DNA from 2 places in the Streptomyces formicae genome. Region 2 is predicted to be linked to the other one. Evidence: predicted binding sites of a transcription regulator. Region 2 holds the regulator's gene; the other holds the start of a gene.

Region 1 (8,180 bases), 2.5 Mb from region 2:
GGGTGAGCCTGACACACGGACCCGGGCCACCGGGAATCAGCGCGGGCGTTCCGCCCGGCTCAGCAACCCGTCGATGACCGCGCCCAGTTGGCGTTCCGTGGCGTAGTTCACCGTCAGCTCTTCCCAGCGTCCCGCGAGCGCCGCGAGGTGGGGGAGCTCGTCCGCGTCGGCCTCCGTGAGCATGTCGGGGAAGTACCGCTTGCGCTCGGGCTCCTCGGCGCGGCGTCGCATTGCGTGGCGGAAGGCCAGGTCTCCGTAGACGCGGTGCCAGATGGTCCGGTAGGCGCGGACGGCGTCGGCGGGGGCGAGTCCGCAGTCGCCTCCCTCCGCGCCGACGATCTCCTCGACCACCCAGGGCAGCCGCGCGAGCGTGTCGTGCATGTGCAGGGCGACGGCGAGGAGGCGCTCGCGCGGTTCGGCGGGCAGCTCGGGGCGCGGGGTCGTCGCCGCGGTGCCGGAGAGCGTGAGCATCAGGAGATGCTCAGCGCCGCGACGCCCTCCTCCGCCAGGATCCGGCGGGCCGTCGCGGCGATCGTCTCCGTGTCGACGCGGCGGGGGCGGCCGACGCGGCGCTTCTTCTCCGCGGGTCGCCACGGGGGCGGGGAGGGGCCGGGCCTCCCTCGCCGAGGGGCACGCGACGGCCTTCGCGGTGTCCGCCGGGCTCCTGGCGGCGGCCGCGCTGGCGACGGCGGTGCTGCACGGCCGTCGGGCGCCCGCCTCAACACCCGCGCGACCTGCGGAAACGTACGCCCGCGAAGAAACTTCGAAGAATCTCGGCGACGATGTCGAAACGGGCGTCTCCCGTTCGACGCAGGGGTGAGAGGCGAGGAGAAGCCCCCGCCACCACCCGATGGGAGACCACCATGCCGCGCTATCTGACGATGATCCGCATCGACGAGAAGAACGCCCCCGCGGATGGACCGAGCCCCGAGCTCCAGGAGCGCATGGGCGCGCTGCTCGAAGAGATCACCAAGGCCGGGGTGATGCTCGACACCGCGGGGCTGCGGCCGACCTCCGAGGGCACCCGCGTCACCTGGGACAAGGGCGAACTGTCCACCACCGACGGTCCGTTCACCGAGACCAAGGAGGTCGTCGGGGGCTACTCGATCTGCCAGGCCAAGGACATGGCGGAGGCGGTCGAGTGGACCAAGCGGTTCCTCAAGACCCACGAGGACTACTGGACGATCACGGCGGAGGTTCGCGAGATCGAGGGATGAGTCCTTGATCAGGGGCTGAGTCGTCGAGCGGGGCCGTGCCTTTGCGGGCGTCGTGACGGGGTGCTCTGATGGATCGCCGTGAGCCATTCCACGGAGCACCCCCGCCCCATGGCGTCGGACGAGCACCCCCGCCAGGCCATCGAGACCGTCTTCCGCATGGAGACGCCGCGCCTCATCGCGGGCGTCGCACGCATCGTGCGGGACGTCGGCATCGCCGAGGAACTGGCCCAGGACGCCCTGGTGGCCGCCCTCGAACAGTGGCCCGAGCAGGGTGTCCCCGACAACCCGGGCGCCTGGCTCATGACCGCCGCCAAGCGCCGCGCCATCGATCTGGTCCGCCGCCGCGAGCGCTACGCCCGCAAGCTCGCCGAGGTCGGCCGCGACCTGGAGAGCGCGCCGCCGCACGTCGACGAGCCCGCCGACCCCGACGCCATCGACGACGACCTCCTGCGCCTCGTCTTCACCGCCTGCCACCCGGTGCTCTCCGCCGAGGCCAGGGTGGCGCTGACCCTGCGGCTGCTCGGCGGCCTGACCACCGCGGAGATCGCGCGCGCGATGCTCACGCCGGAGCCGACCGTGGCGCAGCGCATCGTACGGGCCAAGCGCACCCTCGCCACGAAGGGCGTCGCCTTCGAGGTCCCGTACGGGCCCGACAGGGAGGACCGCCTCGGCTCCGTCCTCGAAGTCATCTACCTCATCTTCAACGAGGGGTACGCCGCCACGGCGGGCGACGACTGGCTGCGGCCCGCGCTGTGCGAGGACGCGCTGCGGCTCGCCAGGGTGCTCGCGGGGCTGATGCCCAAGGAGTCCGAAGTGCACGGCCTGGCGGCCCTGTTGGAGCTCCAGGCGTCCCGCTCGGCGGCGCGGACGGGCCCTGCGGGCGAACCGGTGCTCCTCGCGGACCAGAGCAGGGCCCGCTGGAACCAGATGCTGATCCGGCGGGGGTTCGCCGCGCTGGCCCGGGCGCAGGCCGTGGCCGCGGGGGCCTTGGGGCCGTATGCCTTGCAGGCCGCGATCGCCGCGTGTCACGCCCACGCGCATACGTACGAGGAGACGGACTGGCAGCAGATCGCCGCGCTCTATGGGCTGCTCGCCGCCCGGGTTCCCTCGCCGGTGGTCGAGTTGAACCGGGCGGTGGCGGTTTCTCGGGCCGAGGGGCCTGAGGCGGGGCTTGTGCTTGTTGACGCGCTGGCCGATGAACCCGCGCTGAAGGGCTATCACTTGCTGCCCAGTGTGCGGGGCGACTTGCTTGCCCGGCTCGGCCGGTCGGCCGAGGCTCGCGCGGAGTTCGAGCGAGCGGCGTCGTTGGCCCGCAACGGGCGGGAGCGGGAACTGCTTCTTACTCGGGCTGCCGACTGCTGACCCCTTCGCTGCGGGCTCGCCGTGGCTGGTCGCGCAGTTCCCCGCGCCCCTTACGGGGCCCGGTCGCGCGCCCGCGCGGCGGAGCCGCATGTGTCACAGCCCCGCGCCCCTTACGGGGCGCCGCCCCTTACAGGGCGCGCGCCCCTAACGGGCCGGGTGGCCGATCAGCATCGTCGGGGCGCCTGCCACCCGGGTCAGGAAGACCGTTGCCGCGTTCTTTCCCTGCGGCTTCACCTTGCGGCGCAGCTCCTCCGGTTCCACCGCCGAGCCGCGCTTCTTCACGGTCAGGACGCCGACCTCCCGCTCCCGCAGCAGGGCCTTCAACTTCTTCACGCCGAAGGGGAGTTGGTCGGTGATCTCGTACGCCACCGCGTACGGGGTCGGGTGCAGCTCGTCGGAGGTGACGTACGCGATGGTCTCGTCGATCAGGCCGCCCTCGACCCGCGCGGCCACCTCCGCCACCAGGTGCGCGCGGATGACCGCGCCGTCCGGCTCGTACAAGTAACGCCCCACGGGGCGCACTTCGGGGTCGGGCAGCATCGCGTCGAGCGAGGACCACAGGCTGGCGCCGCCGGGCAGCAGGGTCGCGCGGTGCGAGGCGGGGGAGTCCGTGCCGAACCACAGCACCGCCTCCTTCACGTCGCCGCCGTCCGAGATCCACTCCGCGGCGGCCTCGGCGGGGACCGCCTCGTGCGGGATGCCCGGCGCGATCTTCAGCGCGGCACGCGGCGCCTTGAGCGCGGCGGCGACCGCCCAGGACAGCGGCGGTGAGTACGCCTCGGGGTCGAAGATCCGGCCGCGTCCGCCCCTGCGCGCGGGGTCCACGAACACCGCGTCGTACGACGACGTGTCGACCTCGGTGACGTCCGCCTCGCGCACCTCGATCAGCTCGGCGAGCCCCAGCGCCTCGGCGTTGGCGCGGGCGACGGCGCAGGTCAGCGGGGAGCGGTCGACGGCGAGCACGGAGATCCCGGCCCGCGCGAGGGCGATCGCGTCGCCGCCGATGCCGCAGCAGAGGTCGGCCAGGGACCGTACGCCCAGCGACGTGAAGCTCTCGGCGCGATGCGCGGCGACGGAGGCGCGCGTGGACTGCTCGACCCCGTCGGGCGTGAAGAACATCCGGGCCGCGTCCTCGGCGCCGAACTTCGCCACGGCCCGCTGCCGCAGGCGCGCCTGCGCGAGCGCGGTGGAGACCAGCGCGGCGGGGTGTTCGCGGCGCAGCCGGGTCGCGGCGGCGAGCTCCTGCGCGGGCGCCACGTCCCGCACCTCGTCGAGCAGGGCTCGGCCCGCTTCGGTGTGCAGGGCGGCGAAGGCGGCGAGGGGGTCGCCGAGGTCGGTCTCGTGGCCGCTCGGCGTGTTCGGGTCGTTCACCTGCCCCATTGTGGGCCAGTCGGTGGATGGTGCGCGGCCGGTGGCGGTGTCGGCCCTTCATCAGGGCCTTGAGCTGCGAGGATCCGGCGCCATGCAACTAGTACGACAAACGGAAGAATCCGCCAGAAGACGGAAGAATCAGGCGAGAGCCGCCGCCGCGGTGATCACGGTCGTCGCGATCGCGTCGGGCTGCGCCGTCGGGGGCGAATCCGACACCGTCGAACCGGCCCACGGCCAGCAGCCGCTCCAGGCGCCGCCCGCCCGCGCCCTCGACTCCTACGCCCAGCGGCTCGGCGCTGCCCAGGCCGCGCGGGTCGCCGCGGCCAAGCGGTGGGGCCTGGCGAAGACCCCGCTCGCGGCGCCCCCCGCCCCCGCGGTCAAGCCGCGCCTCACCACCCGCAAGGGCTTCGAGGTGAAGGGCCAGTCGAGCCTGCCGCCCGTCTTCACGACGATCCCGACCAAGGAGAAGGTCGTCTTCCTGACCATCGACGACGGCGCCGAGAAGGACCCGGCGCTGCTGCGGATGATGAGCGACCTGAAGCTCCCGTACACCGCCTTCCTCAGCGACTACCTGGTCAAGGAGGACTACGCGTACTTCGGCAAGATGCAGTCCCGCGGCATCACCCTGAACAACCACACCCTCAACCACCGCTACCTGCCAGGGCTCTCCTACGAGGCGCAGCGCCGCGAGATCTGCGGCATGCAGGACGTCATCACGAAGCACTACGGCAAACGGCCCGAACTCTTCCGCCCGCCGTACGGCAACTACAACCAGGACTCCCTGCGCGCCGCCAAGTCCTGTGGCATCAAGGCGGTGCCCCTGTGGGCGTCGGAGGCGTTCGCCGACCACATGGAGTGGCGCGAGTGGGACCGGGACCTGCATCCCGGCGACATCATCCTCACGCACTTCCGGGGCCGCGCCGACTGGAAGGGCACGATGCCCGACATGGTCCGCAAGGTCATGAAGACGGTCACGGACAAGGGGTACGCGGTGGCCAGGCTGGAGGACTACCTGTGACCCCCCGGGCGCGAGCGCGTCGCCGCCTCCTCGCCGGGGCCCTCCTGTGCGGAGTGCTCGCGCCCGCACTGCTCACGGGGTGCGCGGAATCGGTGGACCCGATCGAGCGACTGGGCAGAAAGGCGGCCCAGAAGATGCCCCAACGCAAACCGGGGCAAGCCGGTCCCAGCTGTGGGCAGGCGTTCCGCAAGGCGGAACGGGTGGGCACAGCCTCACCTGCAGACCCGGCGAAACCGGGGCACCAAGAAGTCGCCGACAAGGAGCCCCCGCCCCCCAAGAAGCGTTGCGACGACAGGGGGCACCACTCCAAGCCCCGCTGAAGCCCGACGCAGTCGATTGGCACTCCGCTTGACCGAGTGCTAATCCCCGTCCTAGTCTCGCTTCTGGCACTCCCCGCTGGAGAGTGCCAACAGCGACGGGCAGGTCCGGCACCCGCGACGACGGATCCACCTGGTCGCCACCCCAGACTGTTAACCCCGTAGATCTCCGAAGGGGGAGACCGGATCGTGACGACCGCAAGCTCCAAGGTTGCCATCAAGCCGCTCGAGGACCGCATCGTGGTCCAGCCGCTCGACGCCGAGCAGACCACGGCCTCCGGCCTGGTCATTCCGGACACCGCCAAGGAGAAGCCCCAGGAGGGCGTCGTCCTGGCCGTGGGCCCGGGCCGCTTCGAGAACGGCGAGCGCCTGCCGCTCGACGTGAAGACCGGCGACATCGTGCTGTACAGCAAGTACGGCGGCACCGAGGTGAAGTACAACGGCGAGGAGTACCTCGTCCTCTCGGCTCGCGACGTGCTCGCGATCGTCGAGAAGTAGTTCACCCCGAAGCAGAAGCATTGCTTTGAGCTGCGCCCCTGGTCACCCCGCTGATGCCGGGCGGCGAGGGGCGTAGTTCGTTGCTGAACGTTCCGGGGGAGCCCCCCGGACCCCCTGAGTTTTCGAGAGGGCTGAATCGCTCCCATGGCGAAGATCCTGAAGTTCGACGAGGACGCCCGTCGCGCCCTTGAGCGCGGCGTCAACAAGCTTGCCGACACGGTGAAGGTGACGATCGGCCCCCGCGGCCGCAACGTCGTCATCGACAAGAAGTTCGGCGCCCCGACCATCACCAACGACGGCGTCACCATCGCCCGTGAGGTCGAGGTCGAGGACCCGTACGAGAACCTCGGCGCCCAGCTGGTGAAGGAGGTGGCGACCAAGACCAACGACATCGCGGGTGACGGCACCACCACCGCCACCGTGCTCGCCCAGGCCCTGGTCAAGGAGGGCCTGCGCAACGTCGCCGCCGGTGCCTCCCCGGCCGCCCTGAAGAAGGGCATCGACGCCGCCGTCGCGGCCGTCTCCGAGGAGCTCCTCGCCACCGCCCGTCCGATCGACGACAAGGCCGACATCGCGGCCGTCGCCGGTCTGTCGGCCCAGGACCCGCAGGTCGGCGAGCTCATCGCCGAGGCGATGGACAAGGTCGGCAAGGACGGTGTCATCACCGTCGAGGAGTCCAACACCTTCGGCCTGGAGCTCGACTTCACCGAGGGCATGGCCTTCGACAAGGGCTACCTGTCGCCGTACATGGTGTCCGACCAGGAGCGTATGGAGGCCGTCCTCGACGACCCGTACATCCTGATCCACCAGGGCAAGATCTCCTCCATCCAGGACCTCCTGCCGCTGCTCGAGAAGGTCATCCAGGCCAACGCCTCGAAGCCGCTCCTGATCATCGCCGAGGACGTCGAGGGCGAGGCCCTTTCGACCCTGGTCGTGAACAAGATCCGCGGCACCTTCAACGCCGTCGCGGTGAAGGCTCCCGGCTTCGGCGACCGCCGCAAGGCCATGCTCGGTGACATCGCCACCCTCACCGGCGGCACCGTCATCGCCGAAGAGGTCGGCCTCAAGATCGACCAGGTCGGTCTCGACGTGCTGGGCACCGCCCGTCGCGTCACGATCACCAAGGACGACACGACCATCGTCGACGGCGGCGGCAACAAGGCCGACGTCGAGGGCCGCGTCTCCCAGATCAAGGCCGAGATCGACGCCACGGACTCCGACTGGGACCGCGAGAAGCTCCAGGAGCGCCTCGCGAAGCTGGCCGGCGGCGTGTGCGTGATCAAGGTCGGCGCCGCCACCGAGGTGGAGCTCAAGGAGAAGAAGCACCGTCTGGAGGACGCCATCTCCGCGACCCGCGCCGCGGTCGAGGAGGGCATCGTCTCCGGTGGTGGCTCCGCTCTGGTGCACGCCGTCAAGGTACTCGAGGGCAACCTCGGCAAGGAGGGCGACGAGGCCACCGGTGTCGCCGTCGTCCGCCGCGCCGCGGTCGAGCCGCTGCGCTGGATCGCCGAGAACGCGGGCCTCGAGGGCTACGTCATCACCTCGAAGGTCGCCGAGCTCGACAAGGGCTTCGGCTTCAACGCCGCGACCGGCGAGTACGGCGACCTGGTCAAGGCCGGTCTCCTCGACCCGGTCAAGGTCACCCGCTCCGCCCTGGAGAACGCCGCGTCCATCGCGTCGCTGCTCCTCACGACCGAGACGCTGGTCGTCGAGAAGCCGGCCGAGGAAGAGGCGGACGCCGGCGCGGGCCACGGGCACGGTCACTCGCACTGACCCGCCTGACGCTGGCGCGTAGCTGAACTGAGGCCCGGTGCCCCCTGCTTGGGGGCGCCGGGCCTCGGTATTTACGGATGCTCGTCTGCCGGGTTGCTCGCCGTCGCCGACCGCGGATCGTGGTCCGTCCTCGCGCAGTTCCCCGCGCCCCTTACGGGGCGCCCCGTCCGGGAGACGCGCGTTTAGGGGCGCGGGGAACTGCGCGATCGGCCACGACGAAACCCGCGGTCGGCGACGGACAGCAACCCGGCAGACGCACCCCCGAAACGCCCTCGCAGACCTACCGAGGCCCGTACTTGCGCCCAGTGCGCGACGTCACCCCACCGAGCAACGACCTCGGCGTCACCTTCGCGATGCCCATCAGCGCCTTGTAGCGCGGGTCGGGGATGGACAGGGACTTGCCACGGGCGAGGTCGGCGAGGGCCGCGGCGACCAGTTTGTCCGCGTCGAGCCACATCCAGTTCGGGATGTTGGACGTGCCCATCCCGGCGCGCTCGTGGAACTCGGTCCGCACCAGCCCGGGGCACAGCGCCATCAGCCGCACCCCCGACCCCGTCAGGTCCTTCGCCGCGCCCTGGGTGAACTGCACGACCCACGCCTTGGACGCGCCGTACGTGCCGCGCG
Region 2 (8,180 bases):
GTCGGTGGCCACGGCGGAGCCCGTGGTGGCGCCTGTGGCGCGACCGGGGCTCGCGGTGGGGCCGCCGGGGGGACCGGGCGGCGCGGCGGTAGAAGTCCTGGTCTGCGCGGGTGCCGGAATCTTGGCATGGCCGAGCGCGGGCGTAGCACTGTTCTCACTCATAGTGGCCCACTTCGGTAACTCGGTGCTTATGGGCGTGGTCAGTCTGTCACTCTGTGGGTGTCGCCTGAGGCGTATTCGACCGAACTGCTCAGGAGCCGCACAGTGGGGTCCATTCCGATGCAACGGGAGACCGTTTTCCGTGCCTCTGCTCATTCTGGCCCCATGCCGGGGCCCCCGGCAGTGGTGCGGACGTCGCTGCCCGGAAACCCTCTGGCGCCCGCCGCCGCGCGCCGGTTCGTGCGCGCCGCGCTCGCCGACTGGACCGAGCTCGGCGTGCCCGCCGCCGCGGGCATCACCGACCGCCTCGCCGACGACGCGGTGCTGCTGGTCAGCGAGTTGGTGACCAACGCCGTCGTGCACGCGGGCACCGCCGTGGAACTCCTGTGCAGGCTCGACGAGGCGGATCCGGGCGAGAGCACGGAGACCCTGCTCATCGAGGTGTCCGACCACCACCCCTCCCGCGCGGTCCGCGGTGAGCAGGGCCAGCTACCGCCCGGCACCCCGGAGTACGGCCGCGGCCTGCACCTCGTCGCCACCCTCTCCGACTCCTGGGGCATCACCTACCGCACGGGCACCAAGACCGTCTGGGCCCGGCTGCCCGTCGACGGCGTGCGGGCCGTCCAGGAGATCGAGGCGTACGCGAGCGAACAGGCGTTGCAGCGCGGGCTGCGGGCCGCCGAGATCCTCGCCCCGCTGCCCAAGCGGGCCACGCACGACACGGACTGGATCAACCGGGGCGCGCTCTCCTTCCTCGCCGAGGCGTCCGACCTGCTGGCCGGGCAGTTCGACGAGGACCTGGTGGCGGCCCTCGCCGGACAACTGCTCGTGCCCCGGCTCGCGGACTGGTGCGCGGTCTGGCTCGACGACGCGTCGGAGGGACCGGGGCGCGGCGCGGCGGGCGGCGGCACGGGCGAGCGGCTCGCCCGCGTCTGGCACACCAGCGAGCACCGCATAGAGGAACTGCGGCGCGTCCTGGAGAAGGAGCCGCCGCGGCTGCCGCTCGCCGTGGGCGGCGCCTACCCCGTCCCCTGGCCCGGCGAGGCGCTCACCGGCGAGGGCTCGGGCGCGGCGCTCGCGTACCGCCTCACCGCGGGCGGCCGGGCGCTCGGCACGCTGGTGATCGGCCGGGCCGGTCTGGTGCGCTTCCCCGACGAGGTCACCGGCCTCGTCGAGGACTTCAGCCGCCGGGTCGCGCTCGCCATCAGCACCGCACGCCGCTACCAGAGACAGGCGACCATCAGCCAGGTCCTCCAGCGCGGACTGCTGCCCAGCAGGATCGCGGACATCCCGGGCATGCAGAGCGGCCTCGTGTACGAGCCACGGGACAAGGGCGGACCCGGCGGTGACTTCTACGACGTGTTCCAGGCGGGCGAGGGGCGCTGGGGCTTCGCGCTCGGCGACGTCCAGGGCAAGGGTCCCGAGGCCGCCGTCGTCATCGGCCTCGCCCGCCCCTGGCTGCGACTGCTCGCCCGCGAGCGGTATGGGGTGGCCGAGGTCCTCGGCCACCTCAACCAGCTCCTGCTCGACGACGCGGCGGAGGCGGCGGCCGCCGCGGCCGCGGTCGTCGCGGTCGCGGGCGGCCAGGGCGTGCTGCCCGAGGGGCCCACCTCGCGCTTCCTCTCGCTGCTCTACGGCGAGCTGGTCCCCTTCGAAGGCGGCGTCCGCTGCACGGTGGCGTGCGCGGGACACCCGCTGCCGCTGCTGCTCACGCCCGAGGGCGAGGTGCGGCCCGCGGCCAGTCCGCAGATGCTGCTCGGCGTCGTCGACGACGTGACGTACACGAGTGAGACCTTCGAGCTGCGGACCGGCGACACGCTCCTGTGCGTCACCGACGGCGTGACCGAGCGCCGCCAGGGACGGCTCCAGTTCGACGACGCCGACGGGCTCGCCAAGGCGCTCGCCGGCTGCGCGGGGCTCGACGCGGAGCTGGTGGCGGAGCGGATCAGGCGGCTCGTGCACGAGTTCTCGGAGCGGCCGCTGGACGACGACATGGCGTTGTTGGTGTTGCAGGCGGACTGAGGGGGCCCGGGGGCGGGGCTTCTCGGGGGCGGCGTGCTCCGGGGCGGTGAGGGATTCCGCGGTGCGGGACAATGGAAGGCATGCCTTCCGCACTGCCCGATGGTGAGCCCATGCCCGAGGACGGGGCGCTGCCCGCGTCCGCCCTGGACGGCGCGGCCGCGCGCCCGCTCGGCTTCTACCTCCACGTTCCGTACTGCGCCACGCGCTGCGGCTACTGCGACTTCAACACCTATACGGCGACCGAGCTGCGCGGCTCCGGCGGCGTGCTCGCCTCCCGCGACAACTACGCGGACACCCTGATCGACGAGGTGCGCCTCGCCAGGAAGGTCCTCGGCGACGACCCCCGCCCCGTGCGGACCGTCTTCGTCGGCGGCGGTACGCCCACGCTGCTCGCGGCCGCCGACCTGGTGCGCATGCTGGCGGCCGTACGCGACGAGTTCGGACTCGCCGACGACGCGGAGATCACCACCGAGGCGAATCCGGAATCGGTCGATCCCGCGTACCTGAGTGAGCTGCGGGCCGGTGGCTTCAACCGGATCTCCTTCGGCATGCAGAGCGCCAGGCAGCACGTCCTGAAGGTGCTCGACCGCACGCATACGCCCGGGCGGCCCGAGGCGTGCGTCGCCGAGGCGCGGGCGGCGGGGTTCGACCACGTGAACCTGGACCTGATCTACGGGACCCCGGGGGAGAGCGACGACGACTGGCGCGCCTCGCTCCAGGCCGCGCTCGGGGCCGGTCCTGACCATGTGAGCGCCTACGCGCTGATCGTCGAGGAGGGCACGCAGCTCGCCCGGCGGATCCGGCGCGGCGAGGTCCCGATGACCGACGACGACGTTCACGCGGACCGGTACCTCATCGCGGACGAGGTTCTCGGGCAGGCGGGCTACGACTGGTACGAGGTGTCCAACTGGGCCACCTCGGAGGCGGGGCGCTGCCTGCACAACGAGCTGTACTGGCGCGGGGCCGACTGGTGGGGGGCCGGTCCCGGAGCCCACAGCCACGTGGGCGGGGTGCGGTGGTGGAACGTCAAGCATCCCGGGGCGTATGCGGGGGCGCTGGCGGAGGGGCGGTCGCCCGGGGCCGGGCGGGAGGTCCTCGCGGACGAGGACCGGCGGGTCGAGCGCATCCTCCTCGAACTCCGCCTCCGCGACGGGTGCCCGCTGGATCTCCTCCGTCCGGCCGGGCTTGCGGCGGCGCGGCGGGCGCTGGGTGACGGGCTGTTGGAGGAGGGGCCCTTCGCGGTGGGGCGTGCGGTGCTGACGCTGCGCGGGCGGTTGTTGGCGGATGGGGTGGTTCGGGGCTTGGTGGACTGAGCGGGGCGGGGTCGGCTCGGCGCTTGCCCTTCTTCGCCTCCGCCCTGCGGCGGGGTCGGCTCGGCGCTTGCCCTTTTCCGCCCTGCGGGCGGCCCTCGTACCCACCCGCTCCACCCGTTCTCCCACCCGCCGGGTGGGAGTCTCCTGTGGGGGCGGGGCGCCGTTGGCGGCGATTCGGTACAGAAGCGGGGATCTCGGGCAGGAGGGGACCCGTCGCGGAGCGACGGAGCGGGCTCCGGGTGGGGGTGTCCGGTGCGGAGTTACGGGTGGGCGGGCGGGTGTGACCGTCGCGGAGCGGCGGGGTTGTTTCTGGTGGGGCGGTTCGGTGCGGAGCTACGGGTGGATGGGTGGGTGGGCGTGGCCGTCGCGGGGCGGCGGGGTTGTTCGTGGTGGGGTGGTTTCGTGATGAGGTACAGGCGGGCCGGGCCACCGGGCGCAGGTGCGCTCCCCGCGGAGGGGAATCCGGTCAAGGCCCAGGGGCCAGTTACTCCGTGACGAAGTCGATCAACTCTTCCACCCGCCCCAGAAGTTCCGGCTCGAGATCCCGGTAGCTGCGCACCGAGCCCAGGATCCGTTGCCACGCGGCCCCCGTGTTCTCCGGCCACCCGAGGGCCCGGCAGACCCCCGTCTTCCAGTCCTGCCCCCTCGGCACCCGGGGCCACGCAGCGATGCCGACCGAGGAGGGCTTCACCGCCTCCCACACGTCGATGTAGGGGTGGCCCACCACCAGCGCGTCCGCCGTGGAGATCTCCGCCGCGATGCGGGACTCCTTGGAGCCGGGGACCAGGTGGTCGACGAGGACGCCGAGGCGGGCGTCGGGGCCGGGACGGAACTCCGCGACGATCGCGGGCAGGTCGTCGATGCCCTCCAGGTACTCGACGACGACACCCTCGATGCGCAGGTCGTCGCCCCAGACGCGCTCGACGAGTTCGGCGTCGTGGCGCCCCTCGACATAGATGCGCCCGGCGCGCGCGACCCTGGCCCGCGCCCCGGGTACCGCCACCGAGCCGGAGGCAGTGCGTGAGGGACGTACGGGAGGAGCGGCCGCGCCCGTCGCGGGGCGGACCAACGTGACCGTACGGCCTTCGAGGAGGAAGCCGCGGGGCGCCATCGGGAAGACGCGGTGCTTGCCGAAGCGGTCCTCCAGCGTCACCGTCGGCCCCTCGGCGGTCTTCTCGCATCGGATCACCGCACCGCAGAATCCGGTGCTCAGCTCCTCGACCACGAGGCCGGCGTCCGCCGCCACCTCGGGCACGGGCTTCGGCTTCTTCCAAGGGGGCGTGAGATCGGCGGAGTACTGGCGCATTCTCCCGACGATAAGAAGAGTGGCAAGGAGCTCCGCTACGACACGCCGAAGCGATCTGCCAGTGTGGCGCGCTGCGCACGGACAAAAGCCGCATCCACCACCGCACCGTGCCCCGGCACGTAGAGCGCGTCCTCGCCGCCGAGTTCCAGGAGCCGGTCAAGCGCCGCGGGCCATCGCTCCGGTACGGCGTCGGGCCCCGCCTGCGGCTCGTCCGATTCCTCGACCAGATCGCCGCAGAACACGATCTCGGGGCCCCCGTCGGCCCCCGGGACGAGGACCGCGAGGTCGTGCCCGCTGTGGCCGGGACCGACGTTGGCGAGCAGCACCCGCACCCCGCCGCCGAGGTCGAGGGTCCACTCGCCGCAGACCAGGTGGCGCGGGCGGACGAGGAGATCGGCCGCCTCGGCCGCCGCGTCCGGGGTCACGCCGTGGCGCACCGCGTCGGCGCGCAGCTCGTCGCGGCCCTTGTCGAAGACCGTGTCGATGCCCACCGCCCCGTACACCTCCACGCCCGCGAAGGCCGCGGCCCCCAGGACGTGGTCGAAGTGCGGGTGCGTCAACACGAGGTGCGTGACCCGCCGCCCGCCCCCGATGAGCTCCTTGGCGCGGGTCCGCAGCGCCGCGCCCTCGGCCAGGGTCGACCCGGCCTCGATCATGAGGGCCGCGTCGTCGCCGACGACGAGCCCCGCCGTGCAGTCCCAGACCGGCAGGCGGCACCGCCCCACACGCGGTGCGAGTCGTTCCCAGCCCGCCGCTTCCCATGCCAGCGCCACGTCCATACGGTGACGCTATCCGTACGCGCCGTGTTCGGCAGCCGCTGTCCGACACGCGTGCGTGACTTCGGCGGGTCCGCCCTTGCCGGGGCCGTACCTCACGGCCGTACACTGACCTTTCGACAGCTGGCACTCACCTGTGGCGAGTGCCAGGCAAGGGGGCTCGGCGGGGCTCGACGACACGTACGACGGCTGGAGGTGTGCGCGATGCTGAATGAACGCAGGCTCGAGGTGCTGCGCGCCATCGTCCACGACTACGTAGGCACCGAGGAGCCGGTCGGCTCCAAGGCGCTGACGGAGCGGCACAGTCTCGGGGTCTCTCCCGCGACGGTCCGCAACGACATGGCCGCGCTGGAGGAGGAGGGGTTCATCGCCCAGCCGCACACCAGCGCGGGGCGCATCCCGACGGACAAGGGCTACCGACTCTTCGTCGACAAGCTCGCGGGCGTCAAGCCGATGACCGCGCCGGAGCGCAGGGCGATCCAGAACTTCCTCGACGGCGCCGTCGACCTCGACGACGTCGTGGGGCGCACGGTGCGCCTGCTCGCGCAGCTGACCAGGCAGGTCGCGGTCGTGCAGTACCCGTCGCTCACGCGGTCGACGGTGCGGCACGTGGAGCTGCTCTCGCTGGCTCCCGCCCGGCTGATGCTCGTACTGATCACGGACACGGGCCGGGTCGAGCAGCGCATGATCGACTGCCCGGCGCCGTTCGGCGAGACCTCGCTCGCCGATCTGCGGGCCCGGCTCAACAGCAGGGTCGCGGGACGCCGCTTCGCGGACGTGCCGCAGCTCGTGCAGGACCTGCCCGAGGCCTTCGAGGCGGAGGACCGCGGCACCGTCGCGACCGTCCTCTCCACCCTCCTCGAAACACTCGTCGAGGAGACCGAGGAGCGGCTGATGATCGGCGGAACCGCCAATCTCACCCGCTTCGGACATGACTTTCCCCTCACCATCCGGCCCGTTCTCGAGGCCCTGGAGGAGCAGGTCGTGCTCCTCAAGTTGCTTGGTGAGGTGCAGGATTCGGGCATGGCCGTACGGATCGGTCATGAGAACGCCCATGAGGGCCTCAGCTCCACGTCCGTGGTCTCGGTCGGCTACGGTTCGGGCAGCGAGGCAGTAGCCAAACTCGGCGTGGTCGGACCGACCCGCATGGACTATCCGGGAACGATGGGAGCAGTACGCGCAGTGGCACGTTACGTCGGACAGATCCTGGCGGAGTCGTAAGTGGCCACGGACTACTACGCCGTACTAGGCGTGCGCCGCGACGCTTCCCAGGACGAGATCAAGAAGGCCTTCCGGAGGCTGGCGCGTGAGCTTCACCCGGATGTGAATCCGGATCCGAAGACTCAGGAGCGCTTCAAGGAGATCAACGCCGCGTACGAGGTGTTGTCGGACCCGCAGAAGAAGCAGGTCTACGACCTCGGCGGCGACCCGCTGTCCCAGGCGGGCGGCGGTGGCGGTGCGGGCGGTTTCGGGGCCGGTGGCTTCGGCAACTTCTCGGACATCATGGACGCGTTCTTCGGTACGGCGTCGCAGCGTGGCCCCCGGTCGCGCACGCGCCGCGGCCAGGACGCCATGATCCGTCTGGAGATCGACCTCAACGAGGCCGCCTTCGGCACCACCAAGGACATCCAGGTCGACACCGCCGTGGTGTGTACGACGTGCAGTGGTGAAGGCGCGGCGCCGGGGACGTCCGCTCAGACGTGTGACATGTGCCGCGGTCGCGGCGAGGTGTCGCAGGTCACGCGGTCCTTCCTCGGGCAGGTCATGACGTCGCGCCCGTGCCCGCAGTGCCAGGGCTTCGGCACGGTCGTGCCCACGCCCTGCCCGGAGTGCGCCGGTGACGGCCGCATCCGGTCGCGGCGGACGCTGACCGTGAAGATCCCCGCGGGTGTCGACAACGGCACGCGGATCCAGCTCGCGGGCGAGGGCGAGGTCGGCCCCGGCGGCGGCCCCGCCGGTGACCTCTACGTCGAGATCCACGAGCTGCCGCACGCCGTCTTCCAGCGGCGCGGGGACGATCTGCACTGCACCGTCACCATCCCGATGACGGCGGCGTCGCTCGGCACGAAGGTGCCGCTGGAGACGCTGGACGGCCTGGAGGAGATCGACATCAGGCCGGGCACGCAGTCCGGTCAGTCGGTTCCGCTGCACGGCCGCGGTGTCACGCACCTGCGGGGCGGTGGCCGTGGTGACCTCATCGTGCACGTCGAGGTCCTCACGCCGAGCAAGCTCGATCCCGAGCAGGAACGGTTGCTGCGGGAGCTTGCGCAGCTGCGGGGCGAGGAGCGGCCCACGGGGCAGTTCCAGCCGGGGCAGCAGGGGTTGTTCTCTCGGCTCAAGGACGCGTTCAACGGGCGGTAGCGCCTGGAGCGGTGTTGTTGCTTGGCCCCTCGGTCGCGGATTCCGTGCCGGGGGGCTTGCTTTTTGCGCTTCGCGCTTTGGCTGCGGGGGGTGGGGGTTGCTCGCGCAGTTCCCCGCGCCCCTTACGGGGCACCCCCCTGGCGGGCACGATTCGGTGGGTTGTGTCGGACGTGGCACGATGCCGTCATGTCCTCCGCACTGACCGATCTCTGCCGCCATCCGATCGTGCAGGCGCCCATGGCG

Evidence for each region. Region 2 encodes HrcA, which represses chaperone genes, less so after heat shock. Its sites were predicted from a motif close to TTNGCACTCNGNNNNNCNGAGTGCNAA; they were not measured.
Region 1: a site for HrcA is predicted at 5,305-5,331, ahead of groES (co-chaperone GroES). Genes of this name have one in related genera too.

What each region holds. Positions count from the first base shown of each region.
Region 1 covers NZ_CP022685.1:5,631,746-5,639,925, forward strand. Annotated here, with positions in the region: gene KY5_RS24635 (hypothetical protein) at 37-471, opposite strand; gene KY5_RS24645 (YciI family protein) at 864-1,217, shown strand; gene KY5_RS24650 (RNA polymerase sigma factor) at 1,326-2,579, shown strand; gene KY5_RS24655 (THUMP-like domain-containing protein) at 2,724-3,959, opposite strand; gene KY5_RS24660 (polysaccharide deacetylase family protein) at 4,042-4,968, shown strand; gene groES (co-chaperone GroES) at 5,475-5,783, shown strand; gene groL (chaperonin GroEL) at 5,928-7,556, shown strand; gene KY5_RS24680 (SDR family NAD(P)-dependent oxidoreductase) at 7,837-8,180, opposite strand, start outside.
Region 2 covers NZ_CP022685.1:3,140,379-3,148,558, reverse strand. Annotated here, with positions in the region: gene KY5_RS13470 (SpoIIE family protein phosphatase) at 325-2,181, shown strand; gene hemW (radical SAM family heme chaperone HemW) at 2,262-3,494, shown strand; gene KY5_RS13460 (DUF3097 domain-containing protein) at 3,979-4,800, opposite strand; gene KY5_RS13455 (MBL fold metallo-hydrolase) at 4,836-5,579, opposite strand; gene hrcA (heat-inducible transcriptional repressor HrcA) at 5,781-6,797, shown strand; gene dnaJ (molecular chaperone DnaJ) at 6,798-7,937, shown strand; gene KY5_RS13440 (nitronate monooxygenase) at 8,124-8,180, shown strand, end outside.